DNA from 2 places in the Streptomyces sp. NRRL S-378 genome. Region 2 is predicted to be linked to the other one. Evidence: riboswitches for the same ligand, from Rfam matches in the RefSeq annotation. Region 2 holds a riboswitch; the other holds the start of a gene.
The links. A riboswitch is a leader RNA that binds a small molecule or an ion and turns the genes downstream of it on or off. The one in region 2 is predicted to bind guanidine.

Region 1 (3,169 bases), on a different contig from region 2:
GGGCTGCGGACGCTCTTGACGGGGGTGGTGCGCCCGCATTGACTGACGGCCGTGTCCACCGCCGAGCCGCCCTCCGTCACCGCGTCCTACGCCCACGCCGTCCTGAGCGCGACGGCTGGGGGCGGCGGCGGGTCCGGCCCCTGGGCCCTGCCCACGGACCGGCTGGAGTACGGCGAGATGCGCGCCCTGTGGGACGGGGTGCTCGCCGCCAGGGACGCGGGCCCCCACACCGGCCTCCTGGTCGGCGACCGCATCCGGCCCGACGGCCTCCACATCCTCGGTCACCTCGTCCTCACCTGCGCCAGTCTCGGGGAGGCCGCGGAGGCCGCCCAGCGCTACCACCCGTTGGTGAGCCAGGCGGGCACCGTGACCCTGGCCCGCCAGGGCGGCGTCGGCCGGATCGGCTACCGGCCGACCGTCGGACCGCCCGCCATGCACCCCCAGCAGGTGGAAGCGGTCGTCAGCAGCATGGTGCGGGCGGCCCGCTGGATCGCGGGCGACGACTGGACCCCCCTGGCCGTGTCGTTCGCGCACCCCCGCGCCGGGGCCGCCGAGCCGTACGCGCGGGTGTTCGGCTGCGCCGTCGCCTTCGACGCCGCGGAGAACGCGATCACGGTCGCCGACGAGGACCTCGACCGGCGCCGCCCCCTCCACGACCCGGCCCTCAACGCCCTGCACCGGGCCTACGCCGACCGTCTCCTGGACCGGCTGTCCGCGACCGGGACCGTGGCCGGGGGCGTCCGGCGGTGGCTCGACCGGGCCGCGCTGGAGGACGCGAGCCCCGAGGGCCCGGCCCAGCAGCTCAACCTCAGCGTCCGCAGCCTGCGCAGGGCCCTGCACACCGAGGGCACGTCGTGGCGCGCCCTCCTCGACGCCGCCCGCCACGCCCGGGCCAGACGGCTGCTGGAGACCACCGACCTGCCCCTGGACCGGATCGCCCCGCTCGTCGGGCTGAGCGGTGCGACCACCCTGGTCCGGGCCTTCACCCGGTGGGAGGGCCTGCCTCCGGGGGCGTACCGCAGCCGGTTCCGGGCCGACACTCCGCGGTGCTAGATTGTGCGGCGGCCGGATCCCAGGCCCCGGACGAGATGCGCCGTACCCGGTTACGCACGACGACGCGCGAGGTGCTGCTGCACGAGCGGCACCGACCGCTGTCCGCACCCTGGCAGCGTCCTCGTCGAGCAAGATGGGCCGTACGCCATGACCGTGCCACTCACCCGCAGCCTGTACCGGACGACCGCGCACGCCGCCGGGGGCCGTACCGGATCCGTCCGCACGGACGACGGACGCCTGGACGTCCGCCTCGCGCCGCCGCGCAAGAAGGTACCCGGCACCACCAACCCCGAGCAGCTCTTCGCGGCCGGTTTCGCGGCATGCTTCACCTCCGCGTTCGCGGAGGTCGCCGCCGAGTTCGGGGCGGATGCCTCGGCAGCGCGCGTGGCGTGCGAGGTGGAGCTCGGTACGACGGACACGCCCGCCGGATACGGCCTCGCGGTGACCCTCACCGTCAGCCTGCCGGGGTGGCGGGCTGCGGACCTGCAGCCCCTGCTGCACAGGGCGGACGCGGTCTGCCCGTACTCCCAGGCGGTCCGCGGCAACGTGCCGCTGACGCTCCTGGCCGTGGACGACACCGCCGCCACCGATGACCGCGCCTGAGCCGGAGCCGACGGCGGGCGGCCGGGGCGACGACCGGGGCGTCCCGGTACCCGAGCACGGTGCCTGGCTGCGGCGCGGCATCAGCCGCAACGGCGGGCCGCTGATCGAGGACCTCCCGGACGGCGAAGTGGTGTGGCTGCAGGCCGGGTCGTACTACGCCGACAGCCGCGGTTTCGCCGGTACGACCTCCTTCGACGGCTCCCACGTGCGCTTCCACCACCTCACGGGCGAGCCCGGCGACGACACCGGCGCCTTCCGGTGGGACGGCGCGGACCTCGTGGAGCGGGGTACGAACCCGGACGGCAGCACCTTCCTGGAGATCTGGACCCCGCTGCCCGGGACGGACGGCACCACCGGTTCCTGGTCCGGCCCGCACCACCACGTGGTGCGCGTCGGCCGGCACGTGGTGCACGTCGATTCCCGGGCGGGTACGTACTGGCGTCTGTGACCCGGGAAACCGACGGCGCATGAATGCGCGGGTTCCGGTGATACGCGCCGCAACAGGCGGTCACGACGGACCGCCCCTGCCGGAAGGAACCCGGGCGTGACCGACGACTCCCGTACGGACGTACTCCTCGACCCCCGGCCCGACGCACCGCTCGACGGGCCGTGCCGCTCCGGGGCGCGGGACGTCTTCGAGCCGGCCGCGAACGAGCGGGCCGAGGCCGTCCGGGAGCGTGAAGAGGCCGCCAAGGCGGTCTGCCGCCGCTGCCCGGTCCGGCTCCCGTGCCGCCGCCACGCCCTCGCCGACCGGATCCCGCACGGCGTGCGAGGTGGCCTCACCCCGGACGAGCGCCACCTCCTGCTGGCGAACACCTGAGACTCGTCCGGCCGTACGATCGCCAGATGACCGGACGACCGCCTCCGCCCCGCCCCTCCGTGTGCGTCGACGTGCCCGACGGGCACGGGGTCATCGAGGTCGTCGGCGACGAGGGCGGCAGCCTGCTGCTCCTCGCGGGGGATGCTGCGGTCCTGGAGGCCAACGACGGCTACGGCAGCGTGGGTTGGCTGGCCGCCCGCGCGGGGGCCGGGAGCCCCGGGATCTCCGAGGTCAAGTACCTCACCGAGTGGCTCGGCGCCCCCGGCCTGGTGCCCGACCCGCGCACCGGCCGGGCCGAGCCGCCGGATCCGGAGTGCCTGCGGCCGCTGCTGTCCCTCCTGGCCCCCGGGCGGTACGTGGTGAGCGCCGGTCTCGCCCCGCATCCTCTGCGGGTGGTCCACCCGCGTGCCCGCCGGGTCGAGAGCTGGTACGCCGAGGAGGACCTGGCTCTGGTGACCACGGACGCGTGGCCGCCGCGCGACCACCGCGCGGTACGGGCCTACGGCGACCGTATCCGCGCCGGGGGTGATGAGGGCGCCCTGCCGGCCCTGGTCGCGCTGTTCCCCACCGCCGGCAGCACCGTGGGATATCTCCTCGACGGGCACCACAAGCTCGCCGCGTACGAGCGGGCGGGCGCACGTCCGCTGGTCATCCGGCTCACCCCGCAGGAGCCGCGGCCCTTCCGGCACGACG
Region 2 (3,169 bases):
CGACGTCATCCAGGGCCCGGCGGAGTGTCGCCGTCTTGGTACGTGAGGAACCGGTCTCGAGCCGCCTGAGGATCTCTCCGGCGGACCGGCGTGCAGGAGAGCGGCTGCCGACGGTGTGGCCCTGACCGGTGAAGTGGTCGGTCGACAGGCCGTACTCCTCGATGCTTCGCCGTGCTCTGGCGCGCGCGGCTCCGTCGAACGGATGGAGGCCGAGGGCGCGCATGACGCTGCCCTGCTCTCCGACTCCGCGACAGCAGGTGCGATGTCCGCGTGGGGATCCCTTATGGATGTGTGTTGGTTCGTCCGATAACCGGAGCGGGCCGCCCCTGGTCAGGGGCGGCCCGCTCCGGGAGGACGGGGGCAGGGGTCAGATGCCCAGGTCCTTGATGATCTTGGCTACGTGGCCCGTCGCCTTCACGTTGTAGAAGGCGTGCTCGACCTTGCCCTCCTCGTCCACGACCACCGTCGAGCGGATGACGCCCGTGACCGTCTTGCCGTAGAGCTTCTTCTCGCCGAACGCCCCGTACGCCGCCAGCGTCTCCTTCTCCGGGTCGCCGACCAGGGTGACCTTCAGGTGTTCCTTCTCCCGGAACTTCGCGAGCTTCTCCGGCTTGTCGGGGGAGACGCCGATGACGTCGTAGCCGGCCGTGGCCAGGGCGTCCAGGTTGTCCGTGAAGTCGCACGCCTGCTTCGTGCAGCCCGGCGTCAGGGCGGCGGGGTAGAAATAGACGATGACCTTGCGGCCCTTGTGGTCGGCGAGCGAGACCTCGTTGCCGTCCGCGTCGGGCAGGGTGAAGGCGGGGGCGGTGTCGCCCGGCTGCAGTCGCTCGCTCATCTGACAGTCTCCTCGGGAGGGGATCGGTACGTCACGAGACTAAGCTGACAGACTGTTCACGGCGGACTACGCCCCCACACGATCACGACCACGACGACGGAGGCAGCGCGGTGTCGGAAGCCAGGACCCCCGCACAGATCGAGGCGGACATCGTCCGCCGCCGCGAGCAGCTCGCCGAGACGCTCGACGAGATCGGCGTGCGCATGCACCCGCAGACGATCATCGGGGACGCGCGGGCCCGGGTCGCCTCGACCGTCGACCAGACCGCGGGGCGGGCGTTCGCCACGGTGAACCGCGTCGTGACGGACGTGCGGGACGGCCTGCGCCACCCGGACGGCAGCCCGCGTCTGGAGCGCATCGTGCCCGTGGCGCTGGTCGCGGCCGGTCTGGTCGGGCTGCTCCTCGTCTCGGCGCGCCACAAGCGCGGATGACCCTGCGCGGTACGGGACGGGCGCGGGCAGGTAGGTTCGTGGCGTGAGCGAGAACACCACCCACGACAAGCTGCCCATCCGCATGCTGCACGACCGCGTGCTCGTGAAGTCCGACCTGCCCGAGGGCGAGCGGCGCTCCGGCGGCGGCATCCTCATCCCGGCGACGGCCGCCGTGGGCAAGCGGCTGGCCTGGGCCGAGGTCGTCGCGGTCGGACAGAACGTCCGGACCGTCGAGCCCGGGGACCGGGTGCTGTACGACCCCGAGGACCGTGCCGAGGTCGAGGTGCGCGGTGCGACGTACGTGCTGATGCGCGAGCGGGACCTGCACGCCGTGGCCGCGGAGCGGCTGGAGGGGTCGGACGACTCCACCGGGCTGTACCTCTGACCGGACCGATGGCTGCGCGCAAGGGCTGGTGGCCCGGGTCACCGGCCCTTTTCGCTGTCCTTTGCTACGGTGGGTGAGAACCCGACGAGACGCGCCGTACCGGGTACGCAAAGACGACGCACCCCGTATCGCTCGATGTCTCGGAGGTGCCGTCATGGCCTGGGTTCTTCTTCTCGTCGCCGGTCTGCTCGAAGTCGGCTGGTCGATCGGCATGAAGTTCACCGAGGGCTTCACCCGGCTGTGGCCCAGTGTGTTCACGGGGGCCGGGATCGTGGCGAGCATGGTGCTGCTGTCCTACGCCGCGAAGACCCTGCCCATCGGCACCGCGTACGGGGTGTGGGTGGGCATCGGTGCCGCCGGTGCGGCCGTGCTCGGTATGGCGGTGCTGGGTGAGCCCGTCACCGCCGCCCGGATCTTCTTCATCTGCCTGCTGCTGGTCGCCGTGGTGGGGCTGAAGGCGACCTCCGGTCACTGAGTCTGCGGCTACTCCAGGAACGCGGACGGCGGGCGCGGGCCCCCGAAGACCCCGCCGCCGTCCCAGCCGCCCGAACCGGCCCCGCCCTGGGTGCCCGTGGTGGTGCCGCCCTCGTCGCCCTGGCTGGTGCCGCCGTCGTCCTGGCCGCCCTGGGTCCGGCCTCCGGGGTCCCGGCCGCCCTGCGTGCGGCCGCCGTCGTCGCCGCCCCCGCCGTTCTGGCCCCCGTTGTCCCGGCCGTCCTGCGTGCGGCCGCCGGAGTCCTGTCCGCCGGAGTCCTGGCCGCCGGACGGCGGGGTCGGCCGCCGGGGAGGGGACGGGGTGCCGTCGCCCGGCGTCTCCTGCGGCGGGTCCGACTGCGTGGAGGGCGGCGGCGGGTGCTGCGCGGCGCCCGGCTGGAGGTCGAGTTCGAAGTCCACGGGGTCGGTTCCCTCCAGCGCGGTCTTCGTGTACGCGGCCCAGATCCGGGCCGGGTAGCCGCCACCGCCGATGCGGGACTCGCCGAGCGCCCCGTACAGCGACTCCAGGGTGCCGGTGTCGGGGTCCTGGCCCATCATGGCGACCACCGTGACGAGGTTCGGGGTGTAGGCCGCGAACCACGCCGAGCGGTCCAGTTCACCGGTGCCGGTCTTGCCCGCGGCCGGGTGGCCGGCGGTGAGGGCCGCCGTACCGGTGCCGTTGTCCACGACGCTGACCAGCATGGACGTGGTGGTGTCGGCGGCCTCGCGGCTGATGGCCTGGACGGAGTGGCGCTCGGGCAGGGCGATCTTGTCGCCGCCCTTCGCGATCTCCTCCAGGAAGGTGTACGGGGTGCGGCGGCCGTGGTCGGCGAGGGTCGCGTAGGCCTGGGTCATGTCGAGGACGCTGGCCTGGAGGGTGCCGAGCGCCATGGCCGGGCCGACCACGAAGTTCGGGGTGTCCTCGGGGATGCCGAGGTCGATGGCGGTCTTCTTGACCCTGGCGGTGCCGACGTCGACGGCCATCTGCGCGTAGACGGCGTTCACGGAGAGGTCGGTGGCGGTGGTGACGGTGATGTTCCCGTAGGA

Region 1: another riboswitch for guanidine. It lies ahead of IH80_RS0130490 (Ohr family peroxiredoxin); the one in region 2 lies ahead of IH80_RS0122565 (DMT family transporter).

What each region holds. Positions count from the first base shown of each region.
Region 1 covers NZ_JOBX01000058.1:14,297-17,465, forward strand. The annotation lists gene IH80_RS0130485 (AraC family transcriptional regulator) at 52-1,053, shown strand; guanidine-III (ykkC-III) riboswitch at 1,061-1,122, shown strand; gene IH80_RS0130490 (Ohr family peroxiredoxin) at 1,201-1,656, shown strand; gene IH80_RS0130495 (hypothetical protein) at 1,643-2,104, shown strand; gene IH80_RS0130500 (WhiB family transcriptional regulator) at 2,201-2,476, shown strand; gene IH80_RS0130505 (hypothetical protein) at 2,503-3,169, shown strand, end outside.
Region 2 covers NZ_JOBX01000032.1:89,346-92,514, forward strand. The annotation lists gene bcp (thioredoxin-dependent thiol peroxidase) at 368-835, opposite strand; gene IH80_RS0122555 (DUF3618 domain-containing protein) at 946-1,266, shown strand; gene IH80_RS0122560 (GroES family chaperonin) at 1,310-1,651, shown strand; guanidine-III (ykkC-III) riboswitch at 1,705-1,774, shown strand; gene IH80_RS0122565 (DMT family transporter) at 1,806-2,126, shown strand; gene IH80_RS0122570 (transglycosylase domain-containing protein) at 2,135-3,169, opposite strand, start outside.